Linked DNA regions of Bdellovibrio bacteriovorus. The protein of the gene in region 2 interacts with the protein of the main gene of each other region in a pairwise test. Links are inferred from orthologs where the notes say so. Each region holds a gene or a part of one and is shown on either strand. Other genes may lie near its edges.

Region 1 (4,968 bases), on a different replicon or contig from region 2:
CTTTCACGAACTCTTCTTTTGTCATTCCCGCAGGACGCAAAATATTGATGTGCAAGTTACCGTCACCGATGTGACCAAACCACACGACTTCCCAAGTGGGGTAGGCTTGCGCCAAAACTTTGTCTAAGTCATCCATGAACGGTGGCACTTTTGAAATTGTGACGGCGATATCATTCTTGTAGGGAGAATACTTTGCCAAAGACTCAGAGATGTCTTCACGGTAGCGCCAAAAGGTCGCCGCTTGAACGTCGGATTGACTGATGACTCCGTCAATCACCCAACCTTCTTCTAAGCATTTTTCAAAAACGCCCAAAGCATGTTCTTCATCTTGCTCGTTGCGAGCTTCCACTTCAGCTAACACATAAAAAGAAGCTTTGGTTTCTAGCGGAGCCGGCAGGCCGGTGTTTTCTAAAACCTTGTTCAAAGCTTTGTCCGAGAACATTTCAAACGCTACTAGTGAAGTCTTGGTTTTAAATTCCGCAAAGACTTTCATAACGGCATCAAGACCACTGACGGCCATCACCAACACCTTCATAGGTGGGGGCGCAGGAGCCAAACGGATTGTCGCTTCAACGATAAAACCTAAAGTTCCTTCAGAACCGATGAACAAGTGGCGAAGATCGTAGCCTGTGGCATTCTTAACGAGGCCATTATTCAGTTCAAGAACCTCACCAGAACCCGTCACCACTTTCAGTCCGATGATCCACTCGCGAGTCAAACCATAACGAACGACTTTGATGCCGCCCGCGTTGGTTGCGATATTGCCGCCCATTTGCGACGAACCTGTCGCCGCAAAATCAACGGGATAGAAAAGATTTTTAGAGTGAGCGAACTCTTGTAAAGCTTCAGTGACAACACCGGGTTCGATCACAACAGATTGATCCACTGAACTGAACTCTTTGATTTTGTTCATTTGGTCAAAAGAGACAACGACTTCACCTTGAGAAGCCACAGCAGATCCTGAAAGACCTGTACGTCCGCCAGAAGGGACCAGAGCGACTTTGTTTTTGCGGGCCCACTTTACAATAGCTACAACATCGTCGGTGCTGCGAGGAAAAACAATCGCAGTGGCTTTGATGTCGAAATAAGTCGTCCAGTCCTTACCCCAGTATTTGAGGCTTTCCTCGTCGGTTTTGATTTGGTCTTTTTGCAAAAAACTTTCAAGTTCGATGAGGGCCGTGGACATACAACATCCTATTCTTCGTCAGGAATCGCGCGATGATAATCTTTCAGAGTTCTTATTCTAAAGAAGGCGTAGACAGGACACAAGCCCCAAGCAGCGGTGATGAGGCCATACAAACCGATGTAAGCCCAAAAGGGACCGCCGGCGATGGCGTACGCAGTTAAGAATACGCCAATAACAAACCTTAAAATGCGGTCCCAAACGGCAACATTACATCTCATGTTATTTTAGAAGCTCTTGCAGCTCTCCAGATTGGTACATTTCCATCATGATATCGCTTCCGCCCACCAATTGTTTGTTGATGTAAAGTTGCGGAATTGTCGGCCAGTTGCCGTATTCTTTGATACCTGAACGGATTTCTTCGTCTTCAAGAACATTCACGTCATGGAATTGAACGCCGATGTCTTGCAAGATCGCGCAAGCACGTGCAGAAAAACCGCACATAGGGAATTGTTGAGTGCCTTTCATGAAAAGCACGATTTTGTTTTGATTTAGAATGGAATCAATTCTTTCATGAGTTGTCATGGGAACCTCTTTTAAAAAACTTACTTAATCTTAGTCTTGATTGAGAGTGCGTGAACCTCGCCAGTCTTTAATTCTGGACCAAAGCAAGCCATCACATGCTGATGCTGTTGAATGCGAGTCATCCCCGCGAACACAGGGCTTTCCACGAACACCTCATAGTGATCTTGAGTGCCTGTAAGATCGTAAACTTCGATCTTCGCGCCTTGGTAGTGAGATTCTAATCTTTCTTTCATTTGTTCTGGTGTCATAGAGGGGGAAAGTAGCAGAGGCACAGAGCTAAGTCCACTTGAATGACACGGGCGGTCGATGTACTATGGGCGATATGTTTGGACCGACGTCACGGCTGCTAAAAGTCTTTGCTTTAGCGCTCTTAGCCCTGCTTTTTTATTTCTTCGCACGCGTAGAGTTTCTGCTATGGAATTGGAGCCTTTTTAAATCCAAGGCAGTTTCAGACATTCTGTGGTCCTTCATTGTCGGTCTGCGCTTTGATATTTCGGCGGTCTTAAGCCTTTCCGCCCCTTTGATTTTAGCCGCCATGGTTCCGTGGCCTCGCAGCTGGCAAAAAGGGTGGCAGTGGCTTTTGGCTTTGGGTTTCACGGTCCTGCAGATCCCTCTTTTTATTTTAAATCTGGGCGATACGGAGTTTATTAATTTCGTGGGCCGCCGCTTTACTTATGACAGCCTTTTTATTATGGGCGAGTTGCAGGGGAAGATCTGGAATTTTATTTCCAGTTATTGGATTTTATTTCTGATCAACACCGCTTTGGTGGTGTTATTTGTTTTCGCGATCTTCCGTCTTAGTTTTAAAGAGCAAAAAGGCGTTTACTGGACAGGGCAAAGAAAAAAGCCGCTGGGGTATTGGCTATCGCACGCCTTCTTGTCGTTCGTAGCGATTGTGATTTCGGTCATAGGAATTCGCGGAGGTTTGCAAAGTAAGCCTGTGAATTTTGTCAGTGCCAATGTGTTTTCAGCGCCGTTATTAAATAATCTCGTTTTAAATTCGTCTTTTACGTTTATTAAAAGTTACGGCGCCCAAGGGCTTAAACAGGAAAAGTACTTTGAAAATAAAGACGACATGTTAAGACACTTAAATGGTGCTTACGTCGGTTCAAAATTGGAAGGACTTCGTTCGCCAAAACCTCAGAATATCGTTTTGATTATTTTGGAAAGTTTTGGGGAGGAGTACTTAGGCCCTGTGAATGGCAAAAGCTATACGCCCTTCATGGATTCTTTAATGGAAAAATCTTTGGTCTTTAAAAACGCCTATGCCAACGGTCGTCGTTCGATCGAAGGTGTGGGCGCGGTGATGGCGGGGATTCCAGCCTTGATGAGCGAGCCTTTTATCTCCTCACACTTCACTTCCAATTACTTTTTGGGTTTGGGCACTTTGCTTTCGCAAAAAGGCTACTCGACGAGTTTCTTCCACGGCGGTCATAACGGTACGATGTATTTCGACTCTTTTATGCAAAGTGCAGGTGTGGAAAAATACTTTGGTTCAAAAGAATACAATAATCCTTCCGATGACGATGGCGTGTGGGGGATTTGGGATGAGCCCTTTTTGCAATGGATGCTGGTGCAACTGGACTCTGTGCCTCAGCCTTTCATGACTTCGGTTTTCACACTTTCTTCGCACCAACCTTTCAAAGTTCCGGCGCAGTACAAGGATCAATTTCCTGAAGGGCCGATAGAGATTCTAAAAACAGTTGCTTACACGGACTTCGCTTTAAAAAAATTCTTTGAAGAAGCGGCTAAGAAACCTTGGTACAAGGACACTCTTTTTATTGTGACGGCCGATCATACGTCCATGCACTATCGTAAAGAGTATGAAAATGACCTGGGCAGCTACCGTATTCCTCTTTTCCTGTACCATCCTTCATTCAAATTTCCTCAAGTGGATACCGAAAAAATTGTTCAGCAAATTGATATTCCTCCGACAGTTTTGGATTTTTTAGGCATTCCTGAAAAAGATAAGAACTATTTAGGAAGTTCGATGTTCGTGGACGGGGACAAGTCGGCGGTGAATTTTATTGATGGACGTTATCTTCTTTTTGCCAATGACTTTTACCTGCGTTGGACGCCAGGGCATAATGAGCCGCAGATGTATTCTTTATTAGACCGTGATGGTGTTAAAGAACTGCAGGGCTCTGAAATCAGCGCTGATCAACAGGCTCGCAAACTTGCATTGGAGCAAAAGCTGAAAGCCACTATTCAGTATTTCAATGAAGGTATGTGGGACAATAAGCTTTATTATCCTACACGCTAGTACTGAAGCATTTAAGATGACGGCCACGAATCAGTGCTGCTGGCGAATTTCAAGATTGTTAATGACGCTTTTAACGCCCGGGATGTGTCTAGCGCAGACTAGAACTTCTTCAAGCGCTTCGCTCAAAATAGGCCCGCTTAAAGTGATGCTGCCTTTTTCCACCTGCACTTGAATTTCTTTTCCCGGCCCCAGGATTTGGCTTAATTCCGAAAACACCTTCATTTGCAAGCGGTCGTCGCGGGTTGTTCCGGTGCGGAAATATTCCTTCGCGTCAGCTGTAATCCTTTTGCCGGATTCGCTTTGAGTGAAATAGACATACGCCGCTCCGACTGCGGCTCCGGCAATCAACCACGGCCACAGACTTGATTTTTCTTCGGTCATTTCTTCCAATCCTTCAATCATATCTTCCATGGCGAATCCTTTTGATAGCTCGGGCGTTTCTCAAAGATTGCGGCAAAGAGCGTTCGAATTGAATCAAAAAGGAGAGTGCGTGATTAAGATCATGAAGCCCCGTGTGTAATTACAAGGTTTGGTGTGCAGTCACAGACTTTCAGAAAATTTTTGTAAGGTTTTCTGGAAAAGGTCCTGATGATGCATATCAAACGTCTCTTGCGCGTGCACAGAAGCTTTTTGAATCCGGTCCACGCGGAAGGCTCTTAGATCCTGACGTAGATGATCCCAGGCCATGACGTACCAGATGGGAAAACTGAGCAGCAGATAGTGGGGTTCGATCAAACGTTCCGTGATATTTTTCTTTTCATCACAGTAGGCAATCTTAAGGCGTCGCATTTCAAAAAAAGCTTCATGCAAAGAGTTTTGAACGTGAGCGGGAACCTCATCATAGGTCACACGCACACTCTCGGCGGCGTAAGCCGTTATGTGAACTCTTTTACGAATCAGCTGTAGTTTCTTACGATGTTCTTGAGGAAAGGATTGAAACACTTTATCTCTTAATGACTTCACATTGGAAAGCAGGACCGGAGAATTAAATCTTTCC
Region 2 (6,154 bases):
ATATAATAAGAGGCTCACCTACTTTAAGGTGATCTACTTCATTGGCATTGCTGTCTCTTTTGTCTACCTTGTTAAATTCAACTTCGAATACAAAACCTCAGAATACAATTCCGTCCTGATCCCGATGTGGCTGATCTTTGCGCTATTGCCACCCCTGGTCCTCAAAGTCTCAAAGAATTATTTGCTGTCGGCCTTAACTCTTAGCATTTGCTCTTCTTCGATCCTTGCCTATTTGCTCTATACCGCCGGCGGTGGGGATGCGCCCGGAGTCTTCTGGCTTGCCGCCATCCCCTTGGTGATGGGGATTCTAATGGGCCTTCCCGGGGCGGTGGCGGGTTACTTCATTGTCTCTGGAATCATCATCTTTTATTGGTATCTGAAAGCAAACCACTTAGGCCCCAACGTCATTGAAGAGTACGGGGACTATGGCAGAGAAAAGCTCTTCAACCTGGTCACGTTCTTGATCTTTTCCTGCTTCACCACCCATCAATATATAATGGGCGAAGAACGCTTCATGAAACGCCTCATGGAAAAGAACCTGGATATTGAAAACCTTTTGAGAGTCCTGATCCACGATATCGCAAACACCCTCTCTTCAATGACCTACAATCTTGTTAAAGCCAAAGAAGACCGCGAAAACTTAAGCTCACTTGAGTTTGAAAAAATTGAAAAAGCCGTCGATGACATCAATAGCCTTCTGGCCCAAGTCCGCCACCTGAAATCGGTGAAAGACGGTAAAGCGGCTCTTCCGCTAAAACCCATCTCTTTGACTCTGGTCTTGCACGAGGTCTACGAAAGCACTTTGGATTTGGCTCAGAAAAAGGGAATCAAGCTGTCATTGGATATTTCGCGGGATCGCATGCTTATCAATGGCGAAAAGACCATCCTCAGCAATGTGGTGCTTTTAAACTTGCTCAATAATGCTATTAAGTTCTCTCACCCTGGGGACCGTATTGAGCTTAAAGCCTATGCCACGGACTCGCAGGTGGTGATTGAAATCCAGGATTACGGCATCGGTATCCCCGCTTCCATTTTAGGACAGATCTTTAATATCAATGCGCAGACGACCCGCGCAGGAACTCAGGGTGAAAAAGGGACTGGCTATGGCATGCCGCTCGTAAAAGAGTATTTGCAGATGATGGATGGAACCATCGAGATTTTTTCGCAAGAAACCCCTTCTCACAGTCAGCCTCGGGGTACGAAGGTGGTTCTGACACTTCCTCTGGCTCAGCCCTAAAAAACAAAAGGCCCCCTTTGCGGGAGCCTTTTTTTGCAAAACAGCTTGAGCCGATCTCTTACACCATTTTGAAGCGAATGCGCTTCGGAGCGGCATTTTCGCCCAAACGTTTTTTGCGGTCTTCTTCGTATTCCGTGAAGTTTCCAGGGAAGAATTCAATCTTAGAATCCCCTTCAAACGCCATGATATGAGTACAAACGCGGTCTAAGAACCAGCGATCATGCGAGATCACCACAGCAGATCCACCGAACTCTAACAAGGCTTCCTCAAGAGCACGCATTGTGTTTACATCCAAATCATTCGTCGGCTCATCCAGAAGCAATAAGTTCGCACCTTGCTTAAGGATCTTCGCCATATTGACACGGTTTCTTTCACCACCCGACAACTGACCGACTTTCTTTTGTTGGTCTGTTCCAGAGAAGTTAAACCAAGAAACGTACTGACGAGCATTGATCTCGCGAGTTCCCAATTGGATCACGTCTTGACCGCCAGAAAGCTCTTCAAAGATCGTTTTATTCGGATCCAAAGTTTCACGCGTTTGATCGACGTAAGCGATTTTCACTGTCTCACCGACTTTGAAACTTCCAGAATCTGGATTTTCTTTACCCGTGATCATACGGAACAATGTCGATTTACCCACACCGTTCGGTCCAATAACACCCACGATCGCGCCGCGAGGAATCGTGAAACTGACGTCGTCCAAAAGAACTTTGTGATCGTAAGCCTTCGTGATGTTTTTCGCCTCAACGACGATATCACCCAAACGAGGTCCTGGTGGGATGTAGATAGACATCTCTTGGATTTTCTCTGGAGAGGCTTCTTTCAATAGATTTTCGTAGTTCGAAATACGCGCTTTCGACTTCGCCTGACGTGCTTTCGCCCCTTGACGGATCCAATCCAACTCGCGCTCTAAAGTTTTCGCTTTGCGAGCTTGGTCTTTAGCTTCATTTGCCTGACGCTTGTCTTTTTGTTCTAGCCAAGACGTGTAGTTTCCTTTCCAAGGAATGCCTTCACCGCGATCAAGCTCTAAGATCCAGCCCGCCACGTTATCTAGGAAATAACGGTCATGCGTGACTGCGATCACAGTTCCTGGGAACTTCGAAAGATATTGTTCAAGCCAAGCCACTGATTCTGCGTCCAAGTGATTCGTCGGCTCATCCAGCAATAAGATGTCTGGTTCAGACATGATCAATCTTGCCAAAGCCACACGGCGCTTTTCACCACCCGAAAGGTTTGTCACAGGAAGATCGCCATCTGGACAGCGAAGAGCATCCATCACGATTTCGATTTTCTGATCAACATCCCAAGCTCCCAAAGCTTCCAATTTTTCTTGGATCGCCCCTTGCTTTTCAATCAGCTTATTCATTTCGTCTGGATCCAAATCGGGATCAGAGAATTTGTCATTGATCGCGTTGTATTCGCCCATCAACTTTGGCAACTCGCCCATGCCGGCAAAGATATTTTCTTTGACCGTCAATGCGGGATCCAAGTGCGGTTCTTGCTCGAAGTAACCAACTTTCATTGTTTTGGATGGGAAAGCTTCACCGAGGAAGTCCTTATCCACACCTGCCATAATTCTAAGCAAAGTCGACTTACCAGAACCGTTCAAACCAAGAACACCGATCTTTGCGCCATAGAAGTAAGAAAGGTAAATATCCTTCAACACGTATCTTTGTGGAGGATATACTTTACTTACGCCCTTCATTGTGTAGATAATCTCTTGAGACATGATGTCACACTCCTAAAAGAGAGTATCTTTACCAGGCTAAAAATACTTGTCAAATGGAGTTCCATTTATGAAACTGTCGCCCCTGTGCATGAAGCACTTTCGGCAAACAAAATAAGCAGATTGTAATTAGCATAATGAGTGACGACGTCTTAGAGAAACAATCGAATACGCTCTTAGAAGCAGCGGCCGCCCGTTCGGAGACCTCCGAAAAGCCCTCTTCTTCGCGCAAATCGCTGTTTGGAAACCTGAATAAGGATCTAACCGAAGCACTGAATAGCTGGGACACTCTGACAGAACAGATGTCCAATCGCATCTCTCCTGAAGAAGAGCAGCTTCGTGAAGTCAAAAGACTTCTGGGCGAACTTAAATCCAAACTGAACGAATTCGCCGATTAATTTATTTTCTGTCGTGTTTGCTGCCCCCAAGACATTCCGGGGACTCGAAATTCAAGGCTGTTTTTTGCTTTTCCCATTCTTCTGGCGTCAAAGTTTTCTGCGTCAAGGCGTGAAGACCGCTTTGCAACTCTTCTTTTAAAAGCTCGTTAATCATTCTTTGGCGGTCAATACGGGATTTTCCCGTGAACTTCTCAGAGACCACCAAAACTTTGAAATGAGTCTCGCTGCCGGGAGGAACAGAATGCATAAAGCTCTCGTTTTCGATTTCCATATGGATCGGAACGAGAGCTTTGCTTAAAATATCATTCAAACGAGTAGCACGTGTGGACATGAAACCTTTTATTTTTTATCGATCTTGGATTTTACGTAGTCCAAACCCATTTTCGCCATGACGAAAACGCCTTTTTCTTCCAGCTTCTTTTCCACATCTTTGGCTGTACGTAAAGCTTTTGCAGCTGCCATTTGCGCCAAAGGATGCCCCACTGGAAGGCCTTCAAACTGACCGTCGTGAACCCATTCGTCAGCCACGGTGTCAGCAAGTTCCATGACTTTGGGAGCTTTCATGCGGATCAATTCGCTGCCGTAGAATTCTAAGTGAACTTTTTGGGGGCCTTCGCCGTTAGAAGACATCATATCCTCATGAGACGTGTCTTCGTCAGAAACGCGATGAGCTTCCACCGTGATTTCTTCCGGACGAACACCTTCGTTTTGCGCTTCGGTATTGATAGCATCTGCCTCTTCGATCGTCACTTCCGCTTCGTCGACGATCACACCGGCGTCGTTCATGATCGCCGCAGTTTCCATCTCGATGTTTTCTTCATCGTGAAGAGCCTCATCAGCTTCCATTTCATGATGAGGGCGACGCTTTGGTGCGTGCTTATCATGGTGGTGAGCTTTTTTGTGCCCGCCTTTAGATGAATGTTTCTTTTTACCGTCGTAGTGCTTAATTTCTGGCATGTGACACCTCTTAGACAAATCCTAACATTTCTCGAGTGACAAAATCATAATCCGCTTTGGCTGGGGACTTTCCAGCAAACAATCCCTTGCCGGAACGCACGGTGTTTTTCACCTCGGATGAAGTTCTAATATACCCCTTCATCAGGCAATCCTCAAAAGATTCGATGCATTTCTGTAAAAGTTCATGACTGGTGTTTTCACGACCATCAAACTTTGTGAACAGGATTTTTTTCGTAAATTCCAAGTCGAAGTCCTGTTTGATATCGTCTAATTCGCTCAAGTTCTTCTGCAAGCCTAAGAACGCGAACTTATCAGGATTCACCGGTAAAATGACCTCATCGGAAGCCACCGTCACAGCTGTATTCACCGCACTTAAAGCCGGGGCCGTGTCGATTAAGATCAGGTCGTAGCGGTGTTTGATTTTTTCTAAAGGAGCTTTCACCATTTGCGCCCAATTGCGGTTGGAGTTCATCAGAACTCTTTCTAAAACCGAATTGTTCAAAGAAGAAGGAATCAAATCCACGTGAGGCTCAACAAAGCGAACGCACTCTTCAATGCTTTTGCGCTTTTCAGCGATATCCACCCAAACCGGAAGGCTTTCGTCTTCTACGCCTAGGGCAAAACTCAGATTGGCTTGCTGATCTAAATCAACGAATAAAACGCGCGCGCCATACATCGCTGCTCGCAAACCCATGTTCAAAACAGAAGTGGTCTTCGCCACCCCGCCTTTTAACATTTGCACGGAGATGACTTTTTGCGGGTACTTAAAACCTTCAGCCAGCAAGAGTGTACGAACCTCTTCGGGCATAAGCCAAGGCGACTTGATTTTTTTATGCAGATGTTTTTCCGCCTTCTGCTTTACTTCGGAAGGGGCTATTTCCATGAAAGAGGCCAAATCACTGAGTGTGATGCAAAACTCCTGTTGCGCCAATGCTGACATCAGAAACCTCCTGGTGAATCAAGCCTACCCAGAGGTGTTCCTTAGCGCAAGAGCGGCGCACAGAGTTATTCTGTTAGATTTCTGGTGGCGCAAAATCCTCAAGGTGCTTTGATTCCTCCATCAGAAGGGAACGCATCTCCTCGACATCGAAGCGATAAGACCAAAGAAGCTGCTCACGCATTTTACGCAGTTGCCAGATTTGTTCTGGGGTCAAAGGATGAAGACCTTCGATCATTCGGCGCAGATGCAGGTCTACTTCGCGCTTAAAGTCGCCATAATCCAGATCGTCTTCATGATAGTTGTCTAAAAAATGCAAAAACTCTTGGACGGCAGGACTCATAATCACCCCCTGCCACCTATTGTTGCATTTTCTTATATCTCCCTCCTGGGTATACATCCGTCTCTTGCTAAGAATCAGCTCTCAAGACTATCCTTAGACTTACAGAAAGGACATGTATGGCTCCGGAATTGGCAGCAGCTTATGTCATCGGATGGATTCCTTCGGCAGGGGTGACGGGTCTGCAAATCTGGCTTCATCGCAGGAAAGTCCAACGTCCCACGTACCGAAAAATGCAGGCGAACTTGCGCAAAGCCGGGCTGCTTTGGCGTGAGTCGCGCTCGGATCTAGAGCCCTTTCAAGAGGGAAAAGAGGATCAGGATCTCAAAGCCTACGAAAAAAATCTGCTCTTGATGGGTAGTTTTTTCCTATTTTTAAGCTGGCTGGGGTTCTTCTTTAACCTGCTCGTCTTAATTTCCGTGCATTCTTTGGCGGTCTCCCGTAAAGAAAGGTTTCTATTTTCCAGTGCTTTGACCGAACAGGATCTTCTTGTCGAGCAAGTGCAAGAGATTCTGAAGGAGTCCCCGACATGAAACCCGTGAACAAACTGCCTGTTATT

The links.
Region 1: the proteins of AZI87_RS16540 (region 2) and grxD interact in binary tests that used the Escherichia coli proteins (3 or more experiments, as listed by UniProt). The link is inferred for Bdellovibrio bacteriovorus from one-to-one orthologs.

The regions. Positions count from the first base shown.
Region 1 is NZ_LUKD01000001.1:467,228-472,195, reverse strand. Bases 58-2,965 are described here. They hold grxD (Grx4 family monothiol glutaredoxin), read right to left. Parts: upstream 1,709-2,965; coding sequence 1,406-1,708; downstream 58-1,405. Other genes in these bases: AZI87_RS02185 (LTA synthase family protein), read left to right, coding at 2,022-2,965; AZI87_RS02190 (BolA/IbaG family iron-sulfur metabolism protein), read right to left, coding at 1,729-1,941; AZI87_RS02200 (YgaP family membrane protein), read right to left, coding at 1,195-1,404; AZI87_RS02205 (FAD-binding oxidoreductase), read right to left, coding at 58-1,186. Outside these bases: more of AZI87_RS02205, read right to left, coding at 1-57; more of AZI87_RS02185, read left to right, coding at 2,966-3,971; AZI87_RS02180 (BON domain-containing protein), read right to left, coding at 4,002-4,382; AZI87_RS02175 (helix-turn-helix transcriptional regulator), read right to left, coding at 4,512-4,968. UniProt on the Escherichia coli protein: Monothiol glutaredoxin involved in the biogenesis of iron-sulfur clusters.
Region 2 is NZ_LUKD01000008.1:407,594-413,747, reverse strand. What follows is about bases 2,028-4,937. They hold AZI87_RS16540 (BolA family protein), read right to left. Parts: upstream 3,693-4,937; coding sequence 3,363-3,692; downstream 2,028-3,362. Other genes in these bases: AZI87_RS16530 (ParA family protein), read right to left, coding at 4,329-4,937; AZI87_RS16535 (hypothetical protein), read right to left, coding at 3,701-4,318; AZI87_RS16545 (hypothetical protein), read left to right, coding at 3,101-3,361; ettA (energy-dependent translational throttle protein EttA), read right to left, coding at 2,028-2,966. Also shown: AZI87_RS16555 (sensor histidine kinase), read left to right, coding at 1-1,237; more of ettA, read right to left, coding at 1,296-2,027; more of AZI87_RS16530, read right to left, coding at 4,938-5,258; AZI87_RS16525 (hypothetical protein), read right to left, coding at 5,332-5,598; AZI87_RS16520 (hypothetical protein), read left to right, coding at 5,715-6,128; AZI87_RS16515 (RluA family pseudouridine synthase), read left to right, coding at 6,125-6,154. UniProt on the Escherichia coli protein: Transcriptional regulator that plays an important role in general stress response. Has many effects on cell morphology, cell growth and cell division. Acts by regulating the transcription of many genes, including dacA (PBP-5), dacC (PBP-6), ampC and mreB.